One region of the Bacillus sp. AP8 genome, then DNA from elsewhere that is predicted to be linked to it. Evidence: riboswitches for the same ligand, from Rfam matches in the RefSeq annotation. Region 1 holds a riboswitch; each other region holds the start of a gene.

The links. Region 1 has a riboswitch for thiamine pyrophosphate ahead of BN349_RS19565 (thiamine phosphate synthase). Riboswitches for the same ligand answer to the same signal wherever they lie in the genome.
Region 2: another riboswitch for thiamine pyrophosphate. It lies ahead of thiT (energy-coupled thiamine transporter ThiT); the one in region 1 lies ahead of BN349_RS19565 (thiamine phosphate synthase).
Region 3: another riboswitch for thiamine pyrophosphate. It lies ahead of thiM (hydroxyethylthiazole kinase); the one in region 1 lies ahead of BN349_RS19565 (thiamine phosphate synthase).

What each region holds. Positions count from the first base shown of each region.
Region 1 covers NZ_CAPG01000082.1:3,685-14,288, forward strand. The annotation lists gene BN349_RS19525 (FIMAH domain-containing protein) at 1-1,303, shown strand, start outside; gene BN349_RS19535 (peptidylprolyl isomerase) at 1,512-2,414, shown strand; gene BN349_RS19540 (Xaa-Pro dipeptidyl-peptidase) at 3,197-5,083, shown strand; gene BN349_RS19545 (hypothetical protein) at 5,414-5,773, shown strand; gene BN349_RS19550 (ThiF family adenylyltransferase) at 5,917-6,933, opposite strand; gene BN349_RS19555 (thiazole synthase) at 6,930-7,697, opposite strand; gene thiS (sulfur carrier protein ThiS) at 7,702-7,905, opposite strand; gene BN349_RS19565 (thiamine phosphate synthase) at 8,087-8,689, opposite strand; TPP riboswitch at 8,778-8,888, opposite strand; gene BN349_RS19570 (FtsX-like permease family protein) at 9,298-9,540, opposite strand; gene BN349_RS19575 (DUF2325 domain-containing protein) at 9,751-10,038, shown strand; gene BN349_RS19580 (alpha/beta hydrolase) at 10,065-10,604, shown strand, end outside.
Region 2 covers NZ_CAPG01000003.1:115,183-125,786, forward strand. The annotation lists gene BN349_RS00695 (hypothetical protein) at 1-140, shown strand, start outside; gene BN349_RS00700 (YitT family protein) at 736-1,635, shown strand; gene BN349_RS00705 (ATP-binding protein) at 1,864-3,000, opposite strand; TPP riboswitch at 3,346-3,446, shown strand; gene thiT (energy-coupled thiamine transporter ThiT) at 3,557-4,135, shown strand; gene BN349_RS00720 (hypothetical protein) at 4,427-4,717, opposite strand; gene BN349_RS00725 (hypothetical protein) at 4,979-5,263, opposite strand; gene BN349_RS00735 (ABC transporter ATP-binding protein) at 5,761-7,512, shown strand; gene BN349_RS00740 (ABC transporter ATP-binding protein) at 7,512-9,515, shown strand; gene BN349_RS00750 (alpha/beta-type small acid-soluble spore protein) at 9,836-10,048, opposite strand; gene BN349_RS00755 (hypothetical protein) at 10,369-10,604, shown strand, end outside.
Region 3 covers NZ_CAPG01000036.1:127,032-137,635, forward strand. The annotation lists gene BN349_RS23750 (aldose epimerase family protein) at 1-327, opposite strand, end outside; gene BN349_RS09835 (alpha/beta hydrolase) at 721-1,470, opposite strand; gene BN349_RS09840 (threonine/serine exporter family protein) at 1,606-2,049, opposite strand; gene BN349_RS09845 (threonine/serine exporter family protein) at 2,063-2,818, opposite strand; gene BN349_RS09850 (DUF4179 domain-containing protein) at 2,938-4,245, opposite strand; gene BN349_RS09855 (sigma-70 family RNA polymerase sigma factor) at 4,193-4,759, opposite strand; gene BN349_RS09860 (hypothetical protein) at 4,934-5,443, opposite strand; gene BN349_RS09865 (SDR family NAD(P)-dependent oxidoreductase) at 5,471-6,262, opposite strand; gene thiD (bifunctional hydroxymethylpyrimidine kinase/phosphomethylpyrimidine kinase) at 6,401-7,201, opposite strand; gene BN349_RS09875 (HAD family hydrolase) at 7,198-7,842, opposite strand; gene thiE (thiamine phosphate synthase) at 7,839-8,480, opposite strand; gene thiM (hydroxyethylthiazole kinase) at 8,467-9,291, opposite strand; TPP riboswitch at 9,370-9,480, opposite strand; TPP riboswitch at 9,778-9,888, opposite strand; gene BN349_RS09890 (MBL fold metallo-hydrolase) at 9,956-10,604, opposite strand, start outside.

The DNA.
Region 1 (10,604 bases):
ATCATTTAATGGTCCTGGTGGAACTCACACTCGCTGGATGATTCCATCCACTCTTGGTGCTTCTTTATCGGCACCACATATGCTTCGTAATAAGATGAAACAGGGATTTGTAGAAGAAGATGAAGTCCTCCAGCTAAACCGTGATACCTTAAAAGAATCTGGACCAGTGTTTGCGGATATTATCGCGCGTCAAGCACCAATTGGCAGTGAATTTGGCCGGACCGGACTACACGGCATCAACATCAGTATGAACGATTTAACACCAACAAATTACCTTGCCGGTGACTGGCGTAACGATATTATAAACAATAGATTGTACAATAACTATACCCTTGAAGTGGTAGACCGCTTTGGTACGGATTCCTTTGCAGCAGACTCCGGTGTATTGATAGCCAAGACGAAAAATGCGGAGACTTCCCCGAACATTTGGGTAGTTGATTCACATCCTGAGGATATCAATCTGAAGGATTTTACAAGACCTGACGGCACAACAGTAATGGTTGGCAAAGGTGACCCCCGTCAAGCTCTTGATGCTTTATTCAAAGCTGGGAGTGGGACAAGTTTGGTTGCCGGAAAGTTCGATGGTTCTATAGACAAAGACACTATTGTCAGTGAGTATATAGATTCATACAATAAACTGCATTTCTATATCTTAGGTAATTCCAAAGACAAAGATGGTGTACTTCGTTATCAGGTTGCCGTCCGTAACACGGATGGTGCAGGTGCCTATAAACGTGGGCTAAATTTAAGTGCTGGAACTGTAGAGCCTGCCGTACAAGACAAAGTGGCAGTCTATCATTTTAATGTTACGAATACTGGCGAAGCAAAGGATCTTGTTCGTGTCAAAGCTTCTGCAGGTGATGATTGGAAAGTCCAAATGGATCATAACGTACTAGCTGTGGAGCCTGGAGCAACCGTTGATGTACCTGTGTACGTGAAAATTTCGAAGGGTAAGACTGCCCCTGATACTCTTACCTTTACGGCAACGTCAGAGACAGACCCTAATCAAACTGTTACAGATACAAATCTTTTGGCTAGCAGTCTTAACGCAACCGGTTTAAGTTCTATTATTGATAGCTTTGCCAAAGAGGGAGCCTTTAAAGCAGGTACAGCGCAAGCATTAAAGGCACATTTGAATTCCGTTGGCCAATTTGAAAAGAAAGGCTCTGCGGATAAGGTTGTTAAACAAATAAATAATTTTAAAGGATTTTTAGAGCTTAAAAAAGAGGCAAATCAGATCTCTGAGAAAGCTTATAACAGCTTAAAAGCTCATGCAGATGCAATAATTATGATCTGGCAATAGTAAGGTTCACTGTTTTAGAATATACCCCCTGTAACAGGGATGACTGTTCCAGGGGGCAAACTAAAAATCTTTCTAGTGAATGTGGGAAATTAAAGAATGGACTCCTGTGAAATTTGTATACTTAGTTGATTTTCTGGATGGTAAATCAAAGTTAAATCCGTAAGTTGTAATGGACTTGGGTAGTTGTCAAAAGTAGGAGTGAAGATAATTGAAGAATATACTTACCATTTTATCCATTTTAATATTGTTAGTTTTACTTGGCGCCTGTTCGGCTCTAACCTCTAGTGATGATAGTGATGTGCTTATTAAAACGGAATATGGAAATATCTCAAAAGATGATTTATATAACGAAGTGGCTAAGACCAAACGGGGAAATGAATTGATTCAGAAATTGGTTTATATGCAAATTTTGAAAGGCAAATATGAGGTATCTGATAAAGAAGTAAACCACCGGCTGGCAGAGATAAAGGAACAAGTAGGTGAAAAAGATGAATTTACAATGTTCCTGCAAAAACAGGGGTTTACTAACGAAAATGAACTAAAGGATTATATCGAACAATCTCTTTATTTTTCAAAAGCAACAACAGAAGGAGTGAAAGTCTCAGATAAACAAATAAAAGATTACTATGAACAACATAAAGACCAATATACAGAGGTGAGAACAAGCCATATTCTCGTGGATAATGAGTCGATTGCTAAAGAAGTTGGTAAGGAGCTAAAGAAAGGAACCGACTTTGCTGAAGTAGCAAAAAAACAATCGACAGATAAGGTGTCCGCAACACAAGGAGGGGATTTAGGCTATCTTTCCGGGAAAAGTAAGGAATTGGATCCAACATTTCTTGCTTCCGCTATGAAATTAAAAAAAGGTGAAGTGAGCGAGCCAGTCAAGACAGTATTTGGTTATCACATTATTATGGTAACAGATAGAAAGGAGACACCATTAAGTGAAGTGAAAGACCCAATCAAGCGAGCGCTTATGGAGAAAGACGCAAAACTGGTACAAGAGGTATTAAACAATTTGAATAAAGAAATTGAGATCAAAGAAGATGCATTTAAAGATGCATTTAAGGATGTAGAACCAAAACAAACAAATATGCCCTCTCAAGGTTAAAATGTTCAACGATAGTTTGGTTATCGTTGAACTTACACCAGTTACATACTTATCTATGCTAATAACGAGCTTGCAATCCAACTAATGAGTATTTTGCTATTTAAGGTGAGATGCAAATATATTTTTTAAAAAAATTCACCTGCACCTCATGTGTTGCTATGTACACTCTACACATGGGGAGTGAGGGAACAGGTTTTTATGTACTTATATTATTGATAACAAACTACATGAACGTAATGTAATGAACATTATAAAACAAACTATTTAATAAATAGAAAACCGGCTAAAACAGATAAAAAGGAACATGTAAAATGAGTTGATAATTAGATGAACTTCTATATCATGCGACTCAAAATCGTGTTCCTTCTGGAGTGTCGGTTCGACCCCGACCACCGGTACCAGTATTTTTTATAATGATATGTAAATAATTATTTGACTTTAACACGAATTGTTAAGGTTTTTTTATTTTAAATTCCGTGCTAAATCGTCTTGTGGAAATGTATTTTAGTAAAAAATAAAATAGTTAATAGGTTCTAGAATGGCAACTCTTTTAGAAAGAGTTGTCATTTTTTCGGGTATGAGAGAAGTGTTTATTTGGAGGTAAATGGACCCACTAGCCCAAATAGAAAGACAAAAGGAAGTTTTTCTCCATTTTTATCAGTTCTTTTGACATAACTCTCTTAATAGGAGTTTGATAGTTATTGGTAATATTAGGTAAAAATATGCTATTAATATTCCTATCATAACTTATAATTATATTAATTTATGATAGGAGGGATAGGATGAGAAATAAAAAATTACTACTAGTAACAAGTGTTTTTACCACTATTGCTCTAACTCTATCATCTTTGAATTTTAATCCACAAGTACATGCAGAAACGCATAGCATAGCCAAGTCTATGATAAAAGACTTGAAAACAAAACCGATTTATTCTTACAAGGACGCTATTCGCGAGACAGTTTTTGTAGAATCTAGCCTTGATACTGATAAGAACGGCGAGAAGGACCGAATTGCAGTAGATATTATCCGTCCTAAAGAATCAAATGGCAGACTCAAGGTACCAGTTATAATGGATGCAAGCCCATATTATGAGAGTATGGGTAGGGGAAATGAGAGTGAAATAAAGGATCAAAATAAAGATGGAATCAACGAGAAATTTCCTCTCTACTATGATAATTATTTCGTTCCTAGAGGGTATGCTGTTGTATTACCGGAAATGGTAGGTACTAATCAATCGGACGGATGTCCTACTACTGGTGGTTATGAAGAAATTGAAAGCATAAAAGTCGTTGTTGATTGGTTAAACGGAAGAGCGAAAGCATGGGATAAAAACAATCAAAAAGTCAGTGCAAAGTGGTCTACTGGTGATGTGGGCATGATTGGGAAATCATATGATGGAACTTTAGCAAATGGGGTTGCAGCTACTGGAGTAGAAGGCTTAAAGACAATTGTTCCTATAGGAGCAATAAGTAGTTGGTACAATTATTATCGTCATGAAGGACTTACATATTATAATAATGGTCCGAGTGGTTTAGCAAGTCGAGTCGTAAGTAGTACTCGAAAACAAGCTTGTCAGCCAGTTTTCGATCGTTTAAAAGCTGAATCAGATGATCAAACAGGAGACTATAATTCTTTTTGGGATGAGAGAAACTATGTAAAAGATGCCAAAAAGGTTAAAGCGAGTGTATTCGCTGTTCATGGATTAAATGATTATAACGTTAAAATGAACCATTTGGCAGATTGGTGGAATGAGCTCTCCAAAAATAAAGTACCAAGAAAGCTATGGCTTACACAAACCGGTCATGTCGATCCTTTTGATTTCCGCCGAGCTGAATGGGTAGATACATTGCACCAGTGGTTTGATTATTGGTTAATGGATATCGATAATGGAATCATGGATCAACCTGCTGTTGATATTGAACGAGGGGCAGATGAATGGCAAACTCAGTCATCTTGGCCAGCTAAAGAAGCAAAAGAAATTAAAATAAATTTGGCGCCCGGGAAAAATGTCAGTTCAAATGGGACACTGACTACAAGCCCTGTTAAAGGAAAGCCTACACTTAACTTTACTGATAATCCTAAACAAACAGAGAAAGAAATGGTTACAAATGAAACGACAGTTAGATCCGATCGAATGGTATTTCTGACAGATACATTAAAAAATGATGTTCAATTAAGTGGAATACCTGAAATCTCACTTCGTGCAAATGTCGATAAGGAAGATTCTAATCTGACCGTTTTAATTGTTGATTATGGCATGGATACCAGAGTCAATCATGAGGGCAGAGGTGAAGGTATTGAAACATTGTCTACAGAAAGTTGCTGGGGTGAAAGCAGTGAAACGGATGATGCTTGCTATAAAGATACAAAAAAAACGACTCACGCAGCTCCATATGAAGTTGTAACAAGAGGTTGGTTTGATCCGAAAAATTGGAAATCACTTTCAAAAGAAGAACCATTAACAATAGGTAAGAATTATAAGTTTGAGTGGCATGCATTGCCTGAAGATTATATATTTAAGAAAGGTCATCGAATGGGTGTCATCATTGCTGGAAGTGATTCTAGACGAACGATACCTTCTTCCACAGGTGCAACATTTGAAGTGCAACTCGGGCAAAGCTATATTAAACTACCGATAGTACATGGAAAAAAAGCAATAGATTTTTAAATAGTGAATAGGGCTGACTGAATAGTGATTTTATCACTATAAGAGTTCCTTAAACTTTATGTTATCTTGACGTATTTTGCCTAAGGGGTATTCTTATGTTACTCGTATTGTCCTATACATCGCTTTATTTTACACTTTGGGATGAGGTAAGAAAGAGTATAAAAATCATATAAAATGTAAAAGGGTGTCCATCAAATTTTTCCTTTTTGGACACCTTCATTTATTTTGGGAAGAAAGCTACTATTTTTCTTTTTTTATTACATAATGTAATATAACAATAACTTTAACATTCATGTTAAGGTTTTTTATTTGAAAAAGGGAGATGTTCCAATGAGTAACAATGAATCTATCTATATAGGAAAAACGACTAAAGAAATGAATCAATTTTTTGGTGAATCTTTCTTTCCTGAATTTCAGACAATTGCTATGATGATTTTTGAAAATGAAAAAAAGGTAGAGTTTCAAGAGTTTCAAGTATTTAAAGAGCAACATGTTGAAAAAGGCGAGGTTCTTTCATATAACCTTACATGTATGAGAGATGATAGAGAATTACCTTTAATTAATATATGTGGTACACAAGTAGTGGATTCTAGGGAACCGTTAAAAATTATTTTAGATTATTTAACATTAGATGGGCAGCTAAAGGAAGAATATATTTTATTTGAAGATGGAGAGTTCTTTTTTAATTAATGGGTGTGAGGGTATCTGTTATATTTTTTGAATTTTAGGATAAGTAAAGTTGTAATGATAGCGATGAATCTCTAAAAGCTTGTAGCCATAATTACTTAAGTAATAGGATACAGTTTTTAGAGATTCATGTATGGATATTCTCATTATGTATTATATTGCATGATTTTATTGTAGAGAGCTCTAGCTTCATCAGGATTGTTTGTTCCATGAATAATCGCCCTGCCATCTTTAAAAAGTACAATTCGATTTCTATCGATTGAGCAAGAAAGTAAATACGAATTCATAACACAATCGGATATGATATTTTGTACCCGTTCATATACACTTTGAATGGATATATGACGTTCAGCAGCTGGTCGAATTTGCACGGCATCTCGTCCGCAAAGAATATCTGTTTTTGTTGAATAATTCATGGAAAGGAATGGATATGTTCTATCATCACCACAGCTTAAACAGTTTTTCTTTTTTAAACTGTTGATATTGATTGCTGAGTTTTCTCCTTTCCAAATGTCAAAAGATCTTAATATAGGGTCAAAAAATGTATTCGTTATTACTTGTAAACCTTGTGTTACTTGATATGAAGCAACAAGTTGAACAATAGGACTGATGACACCGACTGTATCACAGGTCATTTGCTGATTTGTCACATGATCAATAAGGCAGTGTAGGCATGGAGTTTTATCAGGTATAACCGTAAATTGTAAACCATAGCTGCTGACACATGCTCCAAAAACAAAGGGTTTGTTATGTTTAACGGCAGCATCATTTACAATTAATCTGGTTTCGAAGTTATCTGTTGCATCGATGATGAGATCTACACCAGCTATTATGCGTTCAATATTTAATGTGTTAACATCCATAATCCACGATACTATATCAATTTCGCTATTTATACTTTGCAATCGTTCCTTAGCAGCTATCACTTTTGGAAGCTTATTAACTGCATCTCTTTCTGTATATAATTGCTGTCTTTGCAAATTACTCCATTCTACATAATCACGGTCGACAATGGTTATTTTACCTGCACCAGCTCTTGTTAACATTTCGGCACTTGCTGAACCAAGTGCTCCAGCTCCTATAATTAAAACATGTGCTTCTTGTATTTGCTTTTGACCAATCCTACCTATAAATCGTTCTTGCTTAGCGTAACGATTTATCAAGATGTCACCATTCCTGTTATAGGGCTACTTGCTTCCCCATAGTTTTTCTCTGGTATTCTTCCTGCTTCGAAACCTAATTGTCCTGCCTCGATTGCTAGTTTCATAGCGATAGCCATTTTTATAGGGTCTTTCGCATTCGCGACAGCTGTATTCAATAAGACCCCATCGGCTCCTAATTCCATAGCGAATGCAGCATCTTTAGGTGAACCGATACCAGCATCAACAATGACTGGAACAGAAGATTGTTCAATGATGAATTGTAAATTTAATGGATTCATTAGACCTTTACCCGAACCTATTGGGGAGGCACCAGGCATAATAGCATGTACTCCAAGTTGTTCAAGTCGCTTCGCTAAGACAACATCATCCGATGTATAGGGAAGAACTATAAAACCTTCTTCTAGTAGCATTTCTGATGCTTTTAACGTTTCTATAGGATCAGGTAAAAGGGAGCGATCACAGCCGATTACTTCTACTTTTATCATATCGCATAAACCAGAAGCTTTAGCTAATTTAGCTATTCTTACTGCTTCTTCAGCGGTCTTTGCTCCGGCAGTGTTAGGCAATAATTTGTATTTAGTCAAATCTAAGTGTTCCAAAAAATTGGGCTGACTTTCTTCAAAGATTTTCATTCTTCGCACGGCGAATGTTAAAATTTCAGCACCAGATACGGCAACTGCTTCTTTTTGAATTTCAAATGATGGATATTTACCTGTGCCAAGTAAAAGTCTTGATTGAAATGAATGATGGGCTATTTTTAACATATAATCATCCTCCTCCTACAAAATGAACAATTTCTACAGTATCACGTTCGTTAAGCGTGACAGAATCATAGGCTTCTTTGGTTACAATTTCTTTATTTAACTCTACAATGACAATTCGATTTTCTAGTTGATAATGCTGTAATAGATGTTGGACTGAGAGTACTTCTTGAGGTAATTCTGCTATTTTTCCATTTAGAGTGATATACATCATTTCACCTCCTTTTATCAGAGAAAGTTTCTTGAAAAGCTTCTAGCAAATCTTTTATCGGATAAGTTGCTGTAGAATGATGCGGATTATATAATGCTTGACTGAAAAATAGAATTCTTTCAGACTGTTAATGTATAAGGGACTTTATGCTAATTACAAAAATTCCAAAATTCATTATCTCTTATATGTTGTCTTTACACTTTTTATAATAAAGACTAGTGGAATCTGTTGGACTTGATGCTGAAAAAATTCCTGACATGACAGCTATTCCGTTCGCTCGAATACGCTGTAATTGATGTATGCGTTCTGGTGTAATACCACCAATAGCAAAAACGGGAATGGATAGATTCTCTTTTATTTGACGAAGAGTTTCTAATCCATTAGGAGTTTTCCCTTGTTTGCTCTTTGTTTCAAAGCAATGACCATATAAAACATAGTCAGCACCATCTGCTTCAGCTTCTGTGGCTTCTTTGAAAGTATGAACAGATTGCCCTACAGTGAAATGAGGACATTTTTGCTTTACTTTTTTGACTGGTAGTCCATATGAAGGTAAATGAATATTTGGAATATCCATTAGTAAGGAAACATCTAATCTATTATTCATGACGATTTTTTCTTTTGGGAGGTTTCCCATTATTAAAAGCTCTAATAACTTAAGAAGTTGCTTAGTCGTTTTGGATTTTTCTCGAATGTGTATAAAGTCAATTCGATCTTTTATTTGTAAAATGATTGATGATAGTTCATGTACAGAATGCTTGTCATCGGTTATGGCAATTAATTTCATAATGCTTGCTCCTATTCATTTCATAATAAAAAACCACTTCCAAATAAGTAGGAAAGTGGTTGTGCGAATTAGTCCTTAAATAAGTCCAAAAAAGCCTTAAGCACTTCCCTACGCAGGTACGAACCTGTTCAGGTTTTGAGGGTTTGCAAGTAAACTACTTTATTCTCAGCCCTTATCAAGGGATCCCCTAGTGTAAATATATGGTTGTTTCGAGTTATTAATTAAAATAGCATGTATTTGGAAGATGTGCAAGTAGATTTTGGAAATTAAATGGTATTTATTGAGTATTAGGCTATAGTTAGAAATGCGAGTTTCTGCATAGAAGTTTATAAGATGAATAAATAAAAGCTTTAGAAGTAGAGTAATCCTTGTATCTAAAGCTTTAAATAGATTATTCAGTAATCAAATTGTGAGCTGAAATATGCTTAATTCGTCCAGTGACCAACATAGATACAATTTAAGCCAATACTATAATACCAATACTATAATACCAATACATAAGGCAATCATGAACGGAATATTGACTGAGAAGACTGAATTAAATATGCCCATTTCAGAGAATAGGATGGAAGGAATGGAATTAGAAAATAGAGTACCAAAAACTCCTCCTATAAAACTCCCACGATGACAACAGGTAAAAAGCTCAAGGTGATTTGTGTTATGAGTTGGAAAGTAGTGTAACCAAGCGCTTTTAAAATACCCAATTCTCTTTTGTGTTTAATAATCATTGTTTTAATGATAAGGTATAAGATTAAGCTAACAGCAAGTACGGTCATAATGACAACAAGTATCATTACATAAGAAATTGATTTTATTGTAGAGCCCATTTGACTTTGAAAAGCGGCTTCCATATCATCCTAATAATCGACATATCCGAAGCTTCAATGTGCGATTATAAATGAAGCACATATATATATATATGGATTCTAAAAATTTTTTATTTTAATTCATACTTGATTTATATGAATTATATGATTAATATGGAATTATAACATGATATCTTACTTTGAATAGGCAACTAGAAAATATCTAACAGTCTTTGAAAAGGAGAACTCATAATCATGCAATCTTTATTAGTTGTAGGTGGAGATTATTTAGGTAAAATAACTGAAAATTTGTGCAATGAAGGTTTTACAGAAATCATTCATATAAATGGAAGAAAAACTCAGATGGTTCGAAAGGAAATACCTTCTAATATTGATTTAATTTTAGTTTTAACAGACTATATCAACCATAATTTATCAACCAATATTAAAAAAAGAGCGAATGAACAGTCTATTCCTATTTTTTATTCAAAACGGTCTTGGAGCGCTATTCATAATGAATTACAGAAAATCAAGAGGAGCTAAATTTAAATGGTAAGGGGATGAGCGATATGAGAGAAAACTTTGATGTAATAAAGGGAGCAGAGCCATTTTTTCATCCGGGTAATGAGATAGGTGTTCTCATTTCACATGGCTTCATGGGTACTCCACAAAGTGTACAATATGTGGGAGAAAGCTTGGCGCAATATGGCTATACAGTACTTGCCCCTAGATTAAAGGGACATGGTACACATTATTTAGATTTAGAAAAATGTACTCATGAAGATTGGTTCAACGAGCTAGAAAAGGGCTATTTTCAATTGAAGCAAACATGTGAAAATATTTATATTTTGGGGCAATCAATGGGAGGAGCTCTAGCGTTATGTCTAGCAAGTAAACACAAAGATATTAGTGGAATTATAGTTATTAATGCTGCTTTATCTGTACCTACCTATGATTATTTGAGAGAAAGAACCAGTCCTAGATATATAATTGAAGGGGAACCTGATATTAAGGCAGCAAATGTTTACGAAATAACCTATTCAAAAGTACCCATAAAAGCGGTTCATGAACTACAAAAAATAATGGATATATCAAAAAAAGTAATACCA
Region 2 (10,604 bases), on a different contig from region 1:
AAGTTGAGAAAACAAAGTCTAGACATGTTGTGTTTCAAAATATCTTTAATAATAGATCATCGTCCTTGTATATTTGGAATGGACCTTTTCAGATAGAGAAAAAACTGAACATATGTCCTAGTGAAAGTTCAGAAGTGTAAGCATTTATAGAATGCATATAGGTAGTGAACAATAAGAACCTTCTTAAGCTTAACCATGAAAAATGATGGTTTAAGTTAAAGTTGATTCTTTTTTTATATTACGCCTATTCTCTTAAGCTTTGAGACTTCTGTGGGAGTGGATTAACATTTAGAGTATGTGCTGTTACAGGATCTAATTAGTATATAAATATAACGGCCAAATATCATAATGAAAATTAATATAAGTAAACTAATCAGTTTATATGAATATGATTTTCATGTATGATTAAAATAGGTAAAAGTATAATAAATAGTAAAATTATGTATAAATTAATCTTAAGAATGAATGAAAATCATTATTTAACAAATTATAGTTAAATAAGAAAAACTTAAATGTTTGACATGTTTCTTAAAAAGGTCAAACACTCCTTTACGTGAAACTTTTTATTGTTAATTAACAAGATCACTTAAAAGGATTGTTATTTTATTACCTAAATGAGAAAAAGTTAAACATTGAATCTTGAATTGTATAATTTTTATATAAAATAATGTTACATAAAAAAAGGGGATGATTGAATTGGATTCAATAAGGAGAGACACAGTAAAAGAGAAGTTAATGACTCAAGGTAAGATTAGTGAAGAAACCATTAGAAAAATACAACATAAAGGATTATCCAAAGGGAAAATTGCAAAAAGAACATTATTTATTACTTTTGGTGCAATGTTGATGGCAGTAGGATTAGAAAGTTTCCTAATTCCTAATAAGGTTATTGATGGAGGAATAACAGGTATTTCCATTATTTCTTCTCACTTAACAGGTATCAGCTTAGGGATCTTTCTATTCTTATTAAATCTCCCGTTCTTTTTTATCGGTTATAAACAAATAGGGAAAACATTTGCTCTTTCTACGATGTATGGGATTATTGTATTATCTTCTGCAACGGTCTTGTTACATGATATTCCTCGTTTTACTGATGATGTTTTACTAGCAGCGATATTTGGAGGAATTATTATTGGTGTTGGTATAGGTATAGTAATGCGTAATGGTGGATCATTAGATGGTACGGAGATATTGGCAATAGTTTTTAATAAAAAGCTACCATTTTCCGTTGGGGAAATGATTATGTTTGTGAATATTTTTATTCTTGGCAGTGCAGGATTTGTATATGGTTGGAATCGAGCTATGTATTCACTAATTGCTTATTTTGTAGCTTCCAAAACAATTGATATCGTACTTCAAGGATTAGACGAATCGAAATCTGCTTGGATTATCAGTGAAAAATATTTAGATATTGGTGAAGCTCTATTAGCTCGTCTTGGCCGTGGAGTTACTTACTTAACGGGTGAAGGAGCATATACTGGTGAAGAGAAGAAGGTAATTTTTTGCGTTATAACTCGTTTAGAAGAGTCTAAACTAAAATCGATTGTCGAAGAAATCGATCCTGAAGCGTTTCTTGCAGTGGGTAATGTTGCGGAAGTTAGAGGTGGAAGATTTAAAAAGAAATCTGTTCACTAAAAAAAGACAGCTTCGATGCTTTATCTAGCTTGTTTTTAAAATATATTATGTTTTTATGTGTATTAAGCTGATTTAACATGTTTTTGCTTATTATGAAAAATTTAGATAAATGATACAAAGTAAGAGGGTATTCACCCAAATCATGCCTTTTGGGATACCCTCTCTCGTTTTGTTCTTTAGTTATGTATTATGAAAAATTCCGATTATATATTTACATATATGGTTATGTTATTCAGTTAACAAAGTTGCCGGCACTGTGATTGGAAGTGAAATCGTAAAGGCCGTGATTTTTGCTGTTGAAATACATGATAGCGCTCCTCGATGCTTTTCAATGATTTCTTTACACACAAAAAGACCTAATCCAGTGCCATTCTTCTTTGTTGTCGTAAATGGTTTGAAAATATCCTTCAATAAATCATCTTTTATTTGAGGACCGTTGTTTGATATAGTTAGTTCAATAAAATTCCTGTCTTTTTTAGAGGTTGATACAACGATTGTAGGATTTTTAACATGTGCGATTACATCTAACGCATTTAATATGATGTTCAATAATACTTGACGAATTTCGTCTAGATAGCCAAGTATAAAAATGTCCTCTTCTAAAAAGGTGTCCACCTTAACATTCGTATCGACAATACTTGGGTAGAGAAAAGTAATCACTTCTTCAATTAACTGATTTAAAGAAAAAATAACTGGGTTTATATCAATTTGTTCTTTTCTCGATAAAAGTAAGAATTGGGAAATCCTTGAGTTTAGCTGCTCTAGTTCATTAGCTATGATATCCAAATATTTCAAATCAGAATTTTCGGCTTTTAGAAGTTGGATAAATCCTTTAATCGATGTTAGAGGGTTTCGAAATTCATGGACGAAGCTAGATGTGATTTGACCCAACATAGTTAATCTTTCTCGATGGGTCTCAGATATCTTCTCATTCTCTTTATCTTTTAGTTCATTTGTTAATTCGATAAAAATGGTAATGGTATTATATAAGAACAAATCCAGTAAATAATTAACTTTTTCCTTTGCCATGGATTTATTATCAATGCTTTCATCACATTGACTAATAAGTGCAAATAAATTTAACCTTATGATAGAAATATCTTCTAGAAATTCTTTTAGTTCTTCTCCATCTTCAAATCTTCCATTGGCAACTTTTTTAGAAAGCGCTTTAATCTTTAAAGAGTGATCGACATTGGGATGCTCTAAAATGTTTTTGTACAATTGAAATAATAAGTGAAGATGTTTGAACACTTTGTTTTTTCTATGATGATTGTGGCTTCTGTTAATTTTTTGCTTCCATGAAACTAGAATTTCTTCTTCCCGCATGTTTAACAAATGAATAATAGGATTTCTTTCCTTGCTCATATTAGCAGTGTCCACCTCCATTATTTAAAATGAAATAACGGCAAAATGTTTAAATTTTCTAAATATAGCATATGTAAGGTTGTTATAGGGAAAAAATGTTTTGTTAAAAGATTGACATAAGTTTAGTTATTTTACTAATACATCATCATTTATTAATTCTACACATTTATGTTTTTTCCTTTTTTTAGTAGGGTTATATTCTTTTTATTCTGTTTTTTTTTATTTATTTTTCTATATTATAGTAGAAGTTAGTATATAGTATAGGTTTCTGACATGACTATTTATATCAAAAGGTAGTTGAAAAATTGTGGAATTAGATGTACATTATTATTACTGAAAAGAATAAATTACCACAAGGGGAGCTAATGGCTGAGAGTGAACGTTGGAGTTCTGACCCTATGAACCTGTTAGTTAATGCTAGCGTAGGGATGTGATTATGGATAAAGCAATGTGGGATCCATTTACACCCTCATTGTTTTTTTACGTTTTACAAAGTAAAAACATGAGGAACATATAACTCTCAATCTTTAACTCCTCAATGGAAGAGGAGGAAAAAATGAATAAGAAAACATTATTTTTAGTGGAAATTGCTGTTTTTGCAGCGCTAGCCTTGTTATTGGATATGGTCTCTAATTTTGTATTTTCAAGAATTTGGCCGCAAGGTGGTTCCGTTTCAATCGCAATGGTTCCTGTATTTTTAATGGCATTTCGATGGGGATTAAAAGGTGGATTATTGACAGGCTTTTTATTAGGACTGCTACAGGTTGCGTTAGGAATGACTTATATTATCCATCCACTTCAAGGCTTTATTGATTATTTCTTAGCATTTACGGTTGTAGGATTAGCGGGAATTTTTGCAAAAGGAGTTACGGAAGGATTTGCAAATGGCCACAGAGGAAAAGCTATTACGAATATTATTTTGGGAGTTTTTGTTGGAAGCTTTTTAAGATTTTTATGTCATTTTGCAACTGGAATTATCTATTTCTCATCAAGTGATTTAAAAGGTTTCTCGATTGCAACTTTCTCGGCTGTATATAATGGAACGTATATGCTACCAAGTTTTATATTATGCTCTGTTGTAGTAGTCACTTTATATACGACTGCATCTCGCGTTCTAGTAAAAAAAATGGCATAAGCTTCATTTTCGAATGATATCATGTAAGTTTGATTCATTCTAAGATATTCAATTATATCGATGACCAATAAATATAGATGTTAAAATGTCCAATGATAAAACTAAGTACGCCTCAGTTTGTACTATATACCTATGTATATTCTTAAAAAGGGTTAATCTGATGTCAATACGATTCAATCGTTTTTGACATAGATTGCCCTTTTTCCGTTATTCATTTTTTGTAAGAATGATGGCTCTTTTTATTTTTAAATCGTAATAATATAAATCAAATTGGTCCTTACCATCTTTTTCCTAGCTATTTTCAACGATGTAGTACACTTTTGAATTGTCTTGCAAAAAAGCAGGGTTAAATGCCCTTTTTTTATGCTCTGTTAGTTGTAGTTCTTCTTGTTTATCTCTATCAAATAAAAATATATCATAGTAAAAGGTACCTTTCGTTTCGGGATTAGATAATGAATCAAATGCAACTAGTCTTTCATCTGAAGATATTGTAAAGTCAGAGATATCTCTTTCTGGTTGCGAAAAACTTTCAAGATTAGCGGGATTATCATATGGAATTTTAACAAATGCCCCTGGTGACATTATATATAGGTTTGTTTGATTTTTCGATTTTATTTTAGCTCCAGCACTTTAGCTCCTCTAGGTCATAAGCCAATCCGTATAGAAGGAGGAAGAGTAAACTGTCTATACTCGATTATGCTATTCGAGGCTGACCAAGGTACTGGAACTTATTCCTAGAATAGCCAGTTTACGATAAACCCAATGACAACTATTGCTCCAATAAGCGTTAAAATGGTTCGTATCACAAAGATCTCCCCTTGTCCGATTTATTTTTCGTAAGAATTAATTTGAAATAGCTGCTTGATTTTTTAATAGTGGCTTTAGAGTCTGTTTAAATTCTTGTGCTTTTTCACCTTCGAAAATCATTTTTATGGGTGATTTCAAGTCAATAAGAAGCATATATGTGATGAATTTGGAGAATTTTGATAAAGAGATTGAGATTAAGTTATTATGCTGAATAAGAAAAACATTACCTTCCCATTGTTTCACTTTTTTATAAAGAGCGATCATTGTTTCAACAGATAGATGCCTTTTTAAAGTTAAATTAGTAGATAATATAGATTGCATATATAAAACTCCTTTTTGAATAGTTGTGTATGTCTTAAAAGTTTAATACCCAGCATGATTAGTTTGAAACTTATAGATAGTGCAAATGGTATTATTGAACTATTGATGAGTGATTTTTCCTAGCAATGCTTGAAGTGGATAGTTTCCGGTGTTTATTTGTTTTTTTCTTGTTAAATGAAAGCTATTGACATTCATTTACAATGAGGTTATATTGGTAAAAAATGTATTCACGATACCACGAAAAGGAAATGGAGGGCTGATGAAAATGAAAAGAATTTTTATTTTTATTAAACATATAACAATTGAAGAATTGCAGCCCGCTCAAGTAATGTAATCTATTCCTTTATACATGGAGAAATTGTGCGCGTGCTGCTTATATAAATCGGTATGCGCTTTTATATGTTACATCCATTAAAGCTTTCGTATACTATTGCGAAAGCTTTTTGTGGTCTTTAACGAACAAATTATTTAGCAGATTAAGAGATGGAGGATGAGGGATGTTTGATGTCTATATAAAGCTTGGTTGGTTTTTTAAAGAGCAATGGAAACGATATTCAATAGCTATTGGATTATTAGCATTAGTAAATGTTTTAGTTATGATTCCAGCAAAATTAGTAGGTTGGACTATTGATGGTATACATCAACAAACGTTGACTGCGGAAACTGTAACGAAATATATCGTTTTTCTTATAATATTGTCTTTCGGGATTTATATTATCGGTTACATTTGGCAACGGAATCTCTATGGCGGTGCCTATATTCTTGAACGAAAAATGAGACATAATTTCATGAAAAAATTAATAAACATGACACCCACATTCTACGAGAAAAATCGAACAGGGGATTTAATGGCGAAGGCAACTAATGATTTAAAGGCCATTTCCATAACTGCTGGTTTTGGTATTCTTTCATTTACAGATTCCATTTTATATACAGCAGCGATTTTATGTACGATGGGCTTCACCATTTCATGGAAGCTAACGCTCTTTTCAATTATACCCCTTCCTATTATGGCGATGTTGATGCAGATTTATGGGAAGAAATTGCACACGCATTTTACATCCGCTCAGAAATCATTTGGAAAATTAAATGATTCCGTTTTAGAATCTGTAGCAGGCGTTAGGGTCATAAGGGCATATGTTCAAGAAAAACAAAGTGAAAAAAGCTTTAATAAAATGACAGAGGATGTATTTGAAAAAAATGTGAAAGTAGCAGTAGTAGATTCATTGTTTGATCCTACTATTAATGTACTTGTTGGGATTTCCTATTTAATTGGCTTAGGCTATGGAGCAAAGATGGTTTTTGAGCAATCCATTACACTCGGTGATTTAGTATCCTTCAATGTGTATTTAGGAATGTTGATTTGGCCAATGTTTGCAATAGGAGAATTAATTAATGTTATGCAAAGAGGAAATGCCTCATTAGACCGTGTACAAGAAACGTTAAATTATCAAGAAGATGTCCGAAATGCAGAAAATACAGTTGATCAATTAGCTATACCTGAGGAGATTATTTTTGAAAAATTCAATTTTCAGTATCCAACATCGGTAATCCAAAATTTAACAAACGTTAATATAGAGCTTAAAAAAGGTCAAACACTTGGTATTGTCGGTAAAACTGGAAGTGGAAAGACAACATTCATAAGGCAGTTGCTTAGAGAATATCCGCTTGGTAAAGGAAAAATCCTTGTTTCAGAGCATTCTCTTAATGAGGTAAAACTTGAAGATGTAAGAGGATGGTTAGGTTATGTACCACAAGATCCATTTTTGTTTTCAAGAAGTATCAAGGAAAATATTTTATTCGGTAAGCTAGATGCAACAGAAACGGAACTTCAGCAGGCTATTTATTTAGCTGATTTTAAAAAGGATTTAGAGATGCTACCAGAAGGACTAGAAACATTAGTTGGTGAGAAAGGAGTCGCCCTATCTGGAGGCCAAAAACAAAGGATTTCCATTGCTCGGGCTTTAATAAAAAATCCTGAATTATTACTTTTAGATGATTCGTTATCAGCTGTCGATGCGAAAACGGAGAAAACGATAATTGAACATATTCGAAAAGAGAGATCAGGGAAAACAACATTAATTGTTACACATAGAATGTCGGCTATTCAGCACGCCGATACGATTATTGTATTAGAAGACGGATTGATAAGTGAGAAAGGGACTCATGAGCAGTTAATTAAACAAGGTGGCTGGTATAAAGAACAGTATGAAAGACAACAAATTGAAGAAGGTGGGGAGGGAGAGTAGTGAGCACGGGAAAACGATTATTTATCTATGCATTAAATTTTAAAAAAATGATTATTCTCGCCTTGGTATTATTAACACTTTCAGTAGCAGCTGAATTGGCAGGGCCTTTTGTTGCTAAGAATATCATTGATCATCATATACTAGGTATTCAATCACATTGGTATGAAACGAAAAAAGGGAAAGATAGTGTTAAGTTTCAAGGAAATTGGTATAAAAGAGAGGATTATTTTTCTGCTAATGAAGAAAAAGGAGAAAAAGCTACAATCCTTCAAGATGGTGTAAGCTTTATTTTTACAAAGGAGCCTATATCACTAGATGCAAAAATAAAACTTGAAGGAAATAGATTGACAGCAGATGGGCAAACGTATAAGGTCACGATTTTATCACCAAATGAAGTCATGAATTTTTATAAGCCAGAGATTCCAAGAATTATTCGTCTGATTACTCTATATTTTGGCTTATTAGTAGTTGCAGCATTTTTCTTATATTTTCAAAGTTATTTCTTACAAAAGTCGGCTAATCGTATTATTCAAAAAATGAGAAATGATATATTTTCTCATTTATCTACATTGCCTATTCGTTTTTTCGATAACTTGCCAGCTGGTAAGGTTGTAGCCAGAATTACAAACGATACAGAAGCGATAAAAGAATTGTATGTTCAGGTATTGGCTATGTTTTTCTCAAGTAGTATATATATTGTTGGTATTTATATTGCATTATTTATTTTAAATGTAAAGCTTGCACTGTTATGTATGATTTTAATTCCGATATTAGTTCTTTGGGTTATGATTTATCGTAAATTTGCTTCAAAGTATAACCAAGTAATTCGAGCACGTATCAGTGATATTAATGCAATGATTAATGAATCCATTCAAGGAATGAATATTATTCAAGCCTTCAAACGAGAGAAAGACACGACGGAACAATTTGAAAAATTAAATGAGGAACACTTCACATATCAAAATAAAATGTTGAGACTAAACGCTTTTACTTCTCATAATCTTGTTAGTTTTCTTCAAAATATATTTTTGGTAGCTTTTATAGCGTATTTTGGGAATATTAGCCTGAGTGGTGAAGGAGTCTTATCTATTGGTTTATTATATGCTTTTATCGATTATTTGAATCGTTTATTTCAGCCAATCCAAAATATTGTTAACCAATTTGCAAATTTAGAGCAAGCTCTTGTAGCTGGGAATCGGATTTTTGAATTATTAGACGAAAAAGGAGAATCGGTTAGCACAAAGCATATTCCGAGATATAAAGGAAATGTCACTTTTCAAAATGTGTCTTTTGGCTACAAAGAAGGAGATTATGTATTAAAGGATATTAGCTTTTCAGCGAAGCAAGGAGAGACTTTTGCATTTGTTGGTCATACTGGTTCTGGAAAGAGTTCTATTATGAATTTACTTTTTCGTTATTATGATTGTCAAAAAGGAACGATAACTGTTGATGGTATAGATATAAAAACTATTCCACATCAAACATTGAGAGAGCATATGGGTATAGTGTTACAAGATCCTTATTTATTTACTGGAACAATTGCATCAAATGTAAATTTACAGGATGAAAGTATTACAAGGGAAATGGTAGAACAAGCGTTAACAGATGTGGGAGCGTTTAAAGTATTAAATCAAGTTGATGGAGGAATGGATGCACCAGTAGTTGAAAAAGGAAGTACACTTTCTTCTGGACAAAGACAACTGATTTCATTTGCCAGAGCTCTTGCATTTAAACCAGCTGTATTAATTCTAGATGAAGCAACATCAAATATTGATACAGAAACAGAGTTTTTAATACAACAAGCATTAGAGATTTTGAAAAAAGGCAGAACAACCTTTATTATTGCTCACCGATTATCGACAATTAAAAATGCGGATTGCATTTTAGTATTAGATAAAGGTCGAATCGTAGAAAGAGGAACTCACGATGAACTTTTGACGTTAAAAGGGAGATACTTTAACATGTACCAGATGCAAATGGGGACAGCTAAAGCAATTGTGTAATTAGTAGTGCCTTCACCATTTGTGTTCATATAACGTTCACCGTTACGTCATGGAAAATTACTTTTTTATTCCAAAAATGGAAGGTAACGTATGTTATTTTTACAATAAGAAAGATAACCATGATCATAGGGGGATGATTATTATGGAAATGGAACTTTTTTCAGTTACGCTTGCGATTGCTAGTGTCGTAACTCTTTTCTTCTTTGTTGGTTACACGTTGTTAACTAGACCAGAACAATAATATTAATGTGAATCAAATGAAAGCTCCATGCCTTTTTAAAAGGTATGGAGCTTTTCATTATTATTTAAGTATGAATTTGTTATTTAAATGAGCCACCTAATTGTTGCTCAGCCATTTGTACCAAGCGTTTTGTAATTTCGCCACCAACTGAGCCGTTTGCACGTGAAGTTGCATCTGGTCCAAGAGTAACACCAAACTCTGTTGCAATTTCATATTTCATTTGATCAATCGCTGCCTGTGCTCCTTGGACTACAAGTGCATTTGATGAATTTCTTGATGTTTGGTTTTGCATACTAAACCCTCGCTTTTTTAGTTTTTGATTAATTTTTTGCTGAAGCTTCAATGTAGCACATATGTAAGCATTAAAGATTTCAGCATGGTAATTTTGGTTGGGTCATCTGGAGTTGCACCAGCTACTAGATAAACTTGTTTCATCAATTGATTACCAAGTTATCGGCCCTTATATTTGGCTAAACCCAGTAAGTTGTTGCTTAAAAATAGTATGAGAGAATGTATAGAAAAATATGTTGGTAATTAATGGATTGTATGTTTGCTTTTTAAATTTTAAAAAATAGTAGAAGGAAGAGATTTAATGTAAAGGATGGATTAAACTTGTCTATTTGCCCTTTATGTAATGGTTTGCAAACGATCTGCCAAAACTGTCAACGATGCTCAGCCGAATTAGAAGACAAAGGAAAAATAACAGATTATCTCGATACCTATAGTGCATATGAAGATATTGAAACATTAAAACAGGTGGATGGTAATGAACATTCCATTGAAAATAAAATTTGTGTGCACTATTTTTTATGTGAACAATGTGGATTTGAAGAATACGTAGAAATCTT
Region 3 (10,604 bases), on a different contig from region 1:
AGTCACTTTATTGGCTTCCATCGCTTCTACTTTCCAAGGCTTGTTTCGAGCAAAACCATGCTGTTTCATTGAATATGTATTCCCGTCAAGAACGTACTCATTATCCGGTAATGGTCCACATATTGGAAATAAAACAGGATTACCACCACGAATATTCTTCGTAATATCTGAAAAAGTTTCTTCCTGTAAATACAAAATTTCTTTACCACGAAGAGCAAGCTGAATTAAAATCCCTCCTCTTTCAGGGCACAAAACAGCCTTAGAGTTGCTTTGCTCTTCGGTCATAACAATGACATTAAAACCGGCTAAAGTTTGCCTTTCAATCATTATATTCCTCCTCCATTTCATTACATACTTATACACTATGTAAATCTTCCATTGTAGTTAAGATAAGCAACAATTTACAAATAATATATTATATTAATACTATCTTTAATCTAAATAAAACTTTTATGCTTATATACCTTCGTTCAAATTATACAACATAGATTTAGTATGGTAAGTTACTTTTTTGTGAATTTTATCACATTAAATTGTTCATTCATTGTACAACTTACAAACTTGTTACAAGCTTGACACAGTGACTGTATCAAATACTTCTAATCTCTATTCTTCTACCATTAGTATCACAAATTTCCCAATTTAACCCTTTACTTTCATGCTGGAAACAGCGAAATATAAAAATCCTTAGCCATTATTATAGCCAAGGATTTATGTAAATTATTTATTTAATACTCTATTAATAAACGCAAGACTTAGATTTATAATGATCGATTGATCATAATCTAAAGTAGCCACATGATAACTATTCGTCAGTCGGTACAATTCCTTATCATCCGAAGATATATTCTCAAAAATGATCATCGAATTATCCGGTGGAACGACATGATCCTCATCAGATACAAATATTAAGGCAGGACAGATAATTTTGTTTAAATCCATTCGAACCACTTTAACTAGTTCTACAATTTGTTCAACCGATTTTGTTGGCGTTTTTTCATAGGCTAGCTCAACACTATTTGGATCTTTAATATCTGATCCAATTGCATCAATATACCTTGGATGCTCTGCTTGCAGCAATGCTTCCATAGCTGGTAATGAAACCGCCGCATTAATAGGAATAATTCCCTTTACTTCAGGATATTTCTCTGCTAAATAAAGCGTTAAGGTACCGCCCATTGATAACCCAGTAACAAAAATAACATGACATCTTTCTTTTAACCATTGCAAGCCTTCTTCAATTGAAGCAATCCAATCATGATAAGATGTTGTCTCCATCTCTTCATACGACGTTCCGTGCCCCTTCAAACGAGGTCCACATACCGTAAAGCCAAAATTTTTATATGCTTCTCCTAACGGTCTCATACTTTGCGTAGTTCCCGTAAAACCATGACAAACTAAAATTCCAATAGAACTCCCTTCATGATAGAACGGTTCTGCTCCCTGCATAACTGGATAGGTTGCACTCACGATATCACACTCCATTACTCACACTCCATTACTCTTTATTTTGTATCATAAAACGTAATAAAATAAAGATTCTACATTCTAGGAGAATTTCCTGCTGAGTCATACCAAAAGGAAAAATGCACCAACTTTTACATCTTACAAAACTTTTCGACGACGGAAACGCATTACAATTTGATGAAGTACTTCCGCGAACACTAATCCAATAGCTATGCTACCTGAGATTAAAAAACATTTAGCTGCTAAACTGATAGCCATATTATAATCATTTTCCACAAAATGTCTCATTGCATTATAAGCTAATCCACCAGGAACAAGTGGAATAATCCCACCAACTGTAAAAATGGTTAATGGTGTTTTATACATTTTAGCGAAAAATTGACTAATTAAAGCGATTAAAGTAGCAGCCATAGCAGTTGCTGGAATAATATCAATTCCATTTTGAGAAAGTATGTAATAGCAAAGCCACCCTGCCATACCAACAAAGCCACATTTTGCGAGAGATTCTTTCGGCACATTAAAAATAACACCGAAGCCTGCTGAACCAATAAAGCTTGTTACAAGCTGAGCCAAATATTCCATAATAAATCCCACCTTAAACTAGCGTAAACACAATTGCGATTCCGCCACCAATCGCAAAGGCTGTTAAAAAAGCTTCCGCTCCTTTAGAGATTCCGGAAACTAAATGGCCTGCCATTAAATCGCGAACAGCATTGGTTATTAATAACCCAGGGACAAGTGGCATGACTGACCCGATTATAATTTTATCTATTTCATGTCCAACTCCAATTTGTACTAAAAAATAAGAAACAAGTCCAATTACAACAGATGCTAAAAATTCTGAAACAAACTTAACTGAAACAAGCCAATTAAAAAATAAATAGCCCATAAAACCTAATCCACCAGTAATAAAAGCAGGAATGAAGTCATACCAGCTTCCTAAAAACATGATCACAAAGCAAGCGCTTGATAAAGCAGCAGCAAACGTTTGTGTTGTAGTAGAAAAAGCAAATGGTGCCGACTCTATTCCGGTTAATGTAAGATGAGCTTCTTTTACATTCATTGTTTTTTCACTTATACTACGAGATACTCTGTTCACCTGTGTTACTTTTAACAAATCTGTTGTTCTTTGTGAAACTCGAACAAGCTGCGTTTTTTGTAAATCATTAGATTCTACTGAAAAAATTATGCCTGTAGGAATGACAAAACTATCACATTTAGAAATGCCGAAAGCCCTCGCCATTCGTACCATCGTATCCTCGACGCGAAAAGTTTCTGCTCCATTTTGTAGTAGGATTTTTCCCGCTAATAAGCACACTTCCATCACATCATATTGATATTGCTTATCCATCGCTATACGTACCTCTTTCAAAAGAATCTCACATATGTAGTAGTTATACCTCAGAACATCCTATATTAGCAACCAAAAATCATAAAACTGTAGAAATATTTTCTACAGTTTTATGATTTTTATTTGATTTGTAATTTTACATCATCATTAATCCATTTAGGGTAATAATTTAGTTTTATCGAAATTGGATTTTGAAAAGGCTGATTATTTGGAAGCTCAAAGCCAATACGTCTTTCTTCTCCTCCACCTGAAGTAAAGCTCGTCGCAACATCTATTTTTTTACCAGTAGCGTCAGTGATATCACCAAAAATAGAATAGTGAAAATCCTTATTTGTTATAAAAGAAAATTCGACAGTGTGACCTGATACTTTTATATTTTGTATACGAATATCAGGAGCATCGATAATTTGTTGCTTTATCGTATCTACAACTAACTTAGAATGATTTAATGGGAGCGCCTGTATTTTATTAACCATTAAATACAATTCTTTTGGCTTTTTAAAGTAATTACTTTGCAAATAGATATGACGATCCTGACCGTCACTTCCTCCACTACCCGTCATCCCATCTGCAATCTTACCCCAAATCTCTCCATTTTCGTCTACCAAGCGCATATCTTCAAACTCTAATAATACCTTACTATTTTTACTTTGATCGATAGCCAAATGAACATCTGCTCTTAATGGATAGAGCGTGACACTCTTAATAAAAACATTTTGTTGTTCAATCGACACCATTTTATTCACTTGATACTTTTTCATAAATACCTGCTTCTTCAAATTGAAATCAAAAGAAAAATCGAGTTTATGCACTTTTAATTTCAATGTAAAATCTTTTACTCCTGAAAGGTTAACATGGTCAAATTCAAATTTATCTGACTGTTTTTCTGCTTTTTTTATATTAGCAAAACCCCTACCAGATGTATAAGAAGATCCTTCCAATAAAGATTGCTTTTGCTGATCATAGAGCCCCATCATTTCAACTTTCATCTCAGTCAAATTTTTGTCTGATTCAATAGTGTAAAAAATCACCATTCCACTTTCATCCTTGATAGCAGAATCGATTGTAACCTTGATACCTTGCTTTTCTTGTGTACTATTTATTTTCTCTAAATAATGATTTTCTGCTGCATCACTATAACCTTTATTACTTTTAAACACGTCCACAAAATTCTCCATACCTGGAATTTTAGCTATAGCATCTGCAAAAGCAGGTGAGACAGATAAAAGAGAAGTAAAGCCTATAAATAACAATGCGGCCGAAATAATACTAATCATCCATGTTTTCTTTTGCTTTTTCTTCTTTTTCAATTGCTTTCCTTTTTGTAGACCATTTAATATTGAGGCATCTAATTTGTCGATAGGTATTTCAATCTTATCTAAGACTTCTTTCGCCTGGTTCAGTTGGCTTTCTTCTTTCTCTAGCATTTGTCTCCACCTCCTTATCCTCAAGTTGTTGCCGTAAACTGGCTAAAGCACGATTTAACCATGATTTAATCGTACCTTCTGGACGATTAAGAACAGCTGCGATATCTTTAATCTTCAAATCGTGAAAATATTTTAGGATTATGATTTCTTTTGCTCGTTCATCTAGACTATTCATTGCATCTAAAATTTCCAATTGCTCGTATGAATCCTTAAAAACTTGAACATGCAGCAATTCTTCTTGTTGAACAATTTTGCTTTTGCTCCTCAATCTATCATTACAGTAATTAATCATAATCCGAATCAACCATGTTTTAACAAAGCTCGCTTCTCTAACCTTACTTATATTCACATACGCACGACATGTAACTTCTTGAATGGCTTCTAATGCTTCTTCTTCATTTTTCAAATAAGCTAATGCTGTCTTATAAAGTGGCAATTTATGAAGATTCATTAGCTGTAAAAATGCAATGTCATCACCATTGATTGCTCGTATAGTAAGTTGCTCCTCCTCCAAGTAAAACTCCCCCTACAAACCTTCATTACTATATATTAGACCTTCATTCCACGAAAAAGTTTCAGAAAAATTTCTAAATATAAAAAAAGACCCTATTCCCTATATTTACTTAACATGGATAGGCAAAGGGACTGTATCAAAGAGCTAAAAAAACACTTTGATACAGTCCCTCATCTATACTTCCATAAATTGAATTTTATATGTGTCTTCATCTACTGTAATAGTAAACCCCATGTCAACATTTGAACGACGTTTGACATCCATAATATATTTATTTTCTTCTTCTACATGTTTAATGTTTGTAATAAGAAAGTGTTCATCCTCGTTGCGACGAAGTTGGTCTATGACATTAATCATCATAACAGCTTCCTGCTTACTGTTTTCGTCCGTTAATATTCTCAAGAGCTTTGCATTCGCTCTTCCTGGATAGGTTTCCGCTAGTCCACCTTCAAAAAAAGGCTGTATTTTCATACCTATTTTTAAATCTTTTTTATGTAATTTATCTCCATCAGAAGTACGAATTTTCGTGTCACGCGTAATATGATATAAGACATCACCAATTAGCACTTTATCGTTACTTTCAAATTGTGTAATAAATCCAACTTTCCCTGGATGAACGCTTTCTTGGTCACATCCTCCTAACAAAATGCTTATTATCATACAAACAGCTAGTAACACTCTCATTTCTTCACCTCATTAAGATCTGGCAATCTATTTTTTAAAGAAAAATTTCTTACCAACACCTTCAAAAGTACGAGGAAAAACAGAATAAAAAACAGCCCCAACATTCATCCATCTTGGACGATTAATTTCTCTCTTATTATGCAACATACAAGAGATAATCTCTTTAGCTAGATGTTCTGGCTTCAACATATATTTCTGAACATTTTTCACATATGTTCCTGACGTATCGGCTATATCAAAAAATTGTGTTGCAATTGGTCCAGGATTTACGCTTGTTACAAATACATTATGCTCAGACATTTCTAAGCGCAAACTATTCGTAAATCCTAATACAGCATGTTTAGTTGCCGCATAGACACTCGATTTTGGTGTGGCAACTTTACCAGCCTGCGAGGCAATATTAATAATGTGACCCGCTTTTTTTCTTACCATTGAAGGAACGACCATTTTAGTACAAGCTATTAATCCATAGACATTTACATCTAACATTCTCTTTGCCTCATCAAGATTAAGATTAATAACTTCTTCAAACAGACCGAATCCAGCATTATTTACTAATACATCAACTGTTCCAATCTGTCTCTCTATATTTGTGAATACTTCTTCTATTTGACTACCATTAGAAACATCCAATTGATAGCAGTACACTTTCACTTGATATGCTTCTTCTATTTGCTTCTTTATTTTTTGAAGACGCTCAATGCTTCTCGCTAATAGAAATACATTAGCACCAGCAGCTGCGGATTGAAAAGCAATTTCTTTTCCTAATCCACTTGATGCACCTGTAATGATTATATTTTTATTGACTAGTTTTTGCACAACTTCACCTCAAAGCTAATTTTCCATTATTCCTCAGTATAGCTTATTCATCTATTTTATCATATTTGATTTATTCATATTTGTAATTTTTTATATATTTGAAAAAACCGCTCTCAAATTAGAAAGCGGTTAATATTGTTAACTTAATTCATTATTCATTGCAAGCGTATAACAATGATTTAATGGGCCATTTCCTGCACCTAAATTGAGTTGATCTAAAAGGGCACCTGTTATATATTGCTTTGCTTTTTGAATACTTGTTTTCATATCACAACCATCTGCTAAGTGGCAAGCGATGGCAGAAGATAGTGTGCAACCTGTACCATGCGTATTCGAATTATCAATTTTCACGCTAGGAAACCAAGTAAATTGGCCATCACTGTATAGTAAGTCATCTGCCGTTTCCTCTAGATGACCACCTTTGATTAAGATATGCCCCTTATAATTCTCTGCAATGTTAAGAGCTACTTTTTGCATATCTTCTTTATTATGTATAACCATACCACTTAGACATTCAGCCTCAGGTATATTTGGTGTAATTAAGCTAGCTAATGGTATTAATTTCGTAATAAGCATGTCCATGGCATCTTCATTTAATAGTTTGCTACCACTAGTAGAAATCATAACGGGATCGACAACAATATGATTGGGACGATAATCGATTAATTTATCAACGATCACTTGAATAATGTCTGGAGAGGAAACCATGCCGATCTTCACACTATCAGGAAAAATATCTTTCATAATACAATCTAATTGTTGACCTACAAATTCAGGTGTTGCTTCTTGAACAGCATATACACCAGTCGTATTCTGTGCAGTTAAAGCCGTAATCGCACTCATGGCGTACATGTTATGAGCTGTTATAGTTTTTATATCTGCTTGAATTCCTGCTCCTCCACTACAATCTGATCCGGCTATACTTAATACCTTCTTCATTCTGCATCCCTCCATTCTTCAAAGCTACTGATATATTTATCGCTTAATTGTTGAATCATTTTGTTATCCTTATCTGCTGAACGATCGTAAACAGCTATGGTATAGAAACCCGCTGCTTTTGTTGTTTGGATAGCATGAAGCGAATCTTCAAAGACCATAATTTCAGAGATATTAGCCTCCCATTTTTGAGCAGCTAAATAAAAAATATCGGGTGTATCTTTTCCATAACCAACTTCTCCGCATGTAAGAATAAAATCAAAATAATCCAGAACCTTTAATCTTTTTAGAACTAATTCTGCCAATTTCTTTTCCGATGCAGTAACAATACACATCTTTATGTTTTGATTTTCTACATTCTCTAAAAATTCGAGGACGAAAGGTTTTAACTGGACTTCATTCATATATTGATGAATTATGAAATCATGAATTTCAGCCATTACTTCTTCTGTTGTCAAATCTAAAGTGAACTGTTGAATTAAGTAGTTTGCACCTTGCTCAAAGCTTTTTTTATTTAATACCGTTATTAATTCATTTGGCATAATAATTCCTTTATTTCGCAAAAAGGTACATACAGCCATGTCCCATACATTCATAGAATCTATTAAAGTTCCATCAAGATCAAATATGGCATATTTTTTCATTCATTCACCATTCGCTTTGACAAAGCTAACAAGTGTTGACTAGCTTTATCTATTTCATCTGCTCCAAAAATAGCTGAAACAACAGCAACACCATCAATACCAGTTCCACCTAACTTCGTCATATTTTCTTCATTAATACCACCTATTGCTACTATAGGGATCGTAGCTCTTTCACAAATATCTTTTAATGTTTGAAAGGATACAGTGTTGGCATCAAGCTTGGTTGCCGTGTTAAAAACAGCACCTACTCCTAAATAATCTGCTCCATTATCCTCAGCTCTTTTTGCTTCTTCAACTGTATGAGCAGATACACCTAAAATTTTATTAGGTCCTATTTTTTCTCTAACTATATTTACAGGTAAATCGTCTTGACCTATATGAACACCATCCGCATCACAAGCAAGTGCAACATCAACATTATCATTGATAACAAAAGGAATGTCATATTTATCCGTTAACTGCTTAATTTGTAAAGCTTCTTCTAAAAAAGCTTCATTGGACAGATTTTTTTCACGTAGTTGCAAAAAGGTAATGCCTCCCTTAAGAGCTGCTTCAACTTGTTGTACTAAAGAGCTTTCCTTCACCCAATGTCGATCTGTAACAGCATAAAGTAGCAATGAAGATTTATCTACTTTCAATTTTTATCCCCTCACTCAACTTTGTAGAATTCATCTTACTCATATAGTCAATTAAATGCATTCTAAATGTGGACGTTCCCCCATCAGATTGAAGCATTTTGTGATAGGCAAGCTCACCACTTAATCCAATGGCACAAACAGCCGCTGTGGTACTTTCTAATAAACGATCGGGATTCGCTCCACAATATGCACCAATAATGGCTGTAAGCATACATCCACTTCCTGTAATTTTTGACATCATAGGATGACCATTATGGACTATATTCGTCTTCGAGTTGGTTGCTATTAAATCAATTTCACCAGTGATAGCAATCACTGCTCCTGTTTTCTCACTCAATTGTTGAGCAAATAAAATGGCTTCCTCGAGTGTTTCAGTTGTTACTTTATCTGTTGCAGATGCATCGACTCCCATTGTTGTACCGCTTCCTTCAAATACTGTTTTCATTTCAGAAATATTACCGCGAATAACAGAAAAGCGTACTTCTTCCAACAATTTAAATACAGTCGCAGTTCGAAGCTTTGATGCCCCTGCTCCTACAGGATCAAGAATAACTGGATGCCCAAGTTCATTTGCTTTTTTTCCTGCTAAAATCATAGATTGAACCGTTCTTTCATTTAATGTACCAACATTAATTACCAAGCTATTACAAATGCTGGTAATATCCTCTACCTCAGCTACATCATCCGCCATAATTGGAGAACCACCACAGGCCAATATTACATTAGCTACATCATTTACTGTTACATAGTTGGTAATATTATGTACTAAAGGGGTTGTTTCTCTCACTTTTTCCAGGATTGATTCAAACATTCTAGTCTCCTCCATTCGATAAAAATTTTTATTTTCTAAAAAAGAAAATGCGATACACCAAATGGGTATATCGCATAAGAATAACCAAATACAATTCCCTACGTTGGCATTACCCAAATCAGGTTAAAGGGTCAAAGTTACATTTCACTTACTCTCAGCCTGCTTGTGCAAGCCCCCCAAAAATTTATTTACTTCTAAGCTTTGTTACTCGATACTCCCCATCGACAAGTCTCGATTACCACCTTTTACCCAACAAGTGGTGAGTATAGGTGGAATAGATTTTCACTCTAGAAAACTCGCTTTACACGAAGCATCGGCGAGCATCCTCCCTTATCCATAACACAGCTGGTCCTCTCCTACCCCACTGCTTCCAAAAGAGACTCATTCCTTACGCTCGAATCGATCTTTAATACTGGTAAAACTATACTTTATAGAAAACAGCAAAAACAAAAAACGATATACCAATAGGGTATATCGCATCTTTTAGATACTAATATAAAAATTCCCTACGTTGGCATTATCCAAATCAGGTTAAAGGGTCAAAGCTACATTTTGCTTACTCTCAGCCTGCTCGTGCAAGCTCCCCTATCAATGTTGCTCTATTAAACTTGACATCATTCTATCATACTAACATCATTTGTGGTAATTAATTTTTGCAAAACTTTCACTTAACAGAATATACAATTCCATTCTTTGTTTCTTCTCCTCTAATTTCATCTAAATCAAGTAAATAATCAAATTGAGCTAATGTTTCTGACAATGTTAACCCAATTTGCTTTTGGTATATACCTGGAAATAGCTTCATACAGATTTGTAAAACAGTAGCCGGTTCTTGTTTCAATAACTCTCTCACCTTCATTGCCCTTTCATGTTGAGCAGCCAAGCGCTTATGTATTAGATCATTAGGCTGATGAATTTCATCACCGTGCCCTGCAAATACTGTTTGGATTGGCATTTCTAATAATCTATTCAAAGAATGATTTAATAATAATTGTGATTTGGGACGATCGTCTCCTTCTTTCATAGGAGGCTCTATTAATGGATTTGGAGATACCTTTTGTAATAGTAAATCTCCTCCAATAAACGCACCGTCACTTTCTCTATATAATGATATATGACTTTCCGCATGACCTGGTGTTTCATATACAACCCAATCATTCAAACCAGGTACCGTGTCACCTTCTTTAATTGAGATATCCAAACTTCTATTGCAGCTATATTTTAAACCACTTTTCATTGTGCCTACATATTTATGAAACTCAGATGGGATGCCTAATTCTTTTGCTAAATCGAGATAAAAACCTTCATAATAA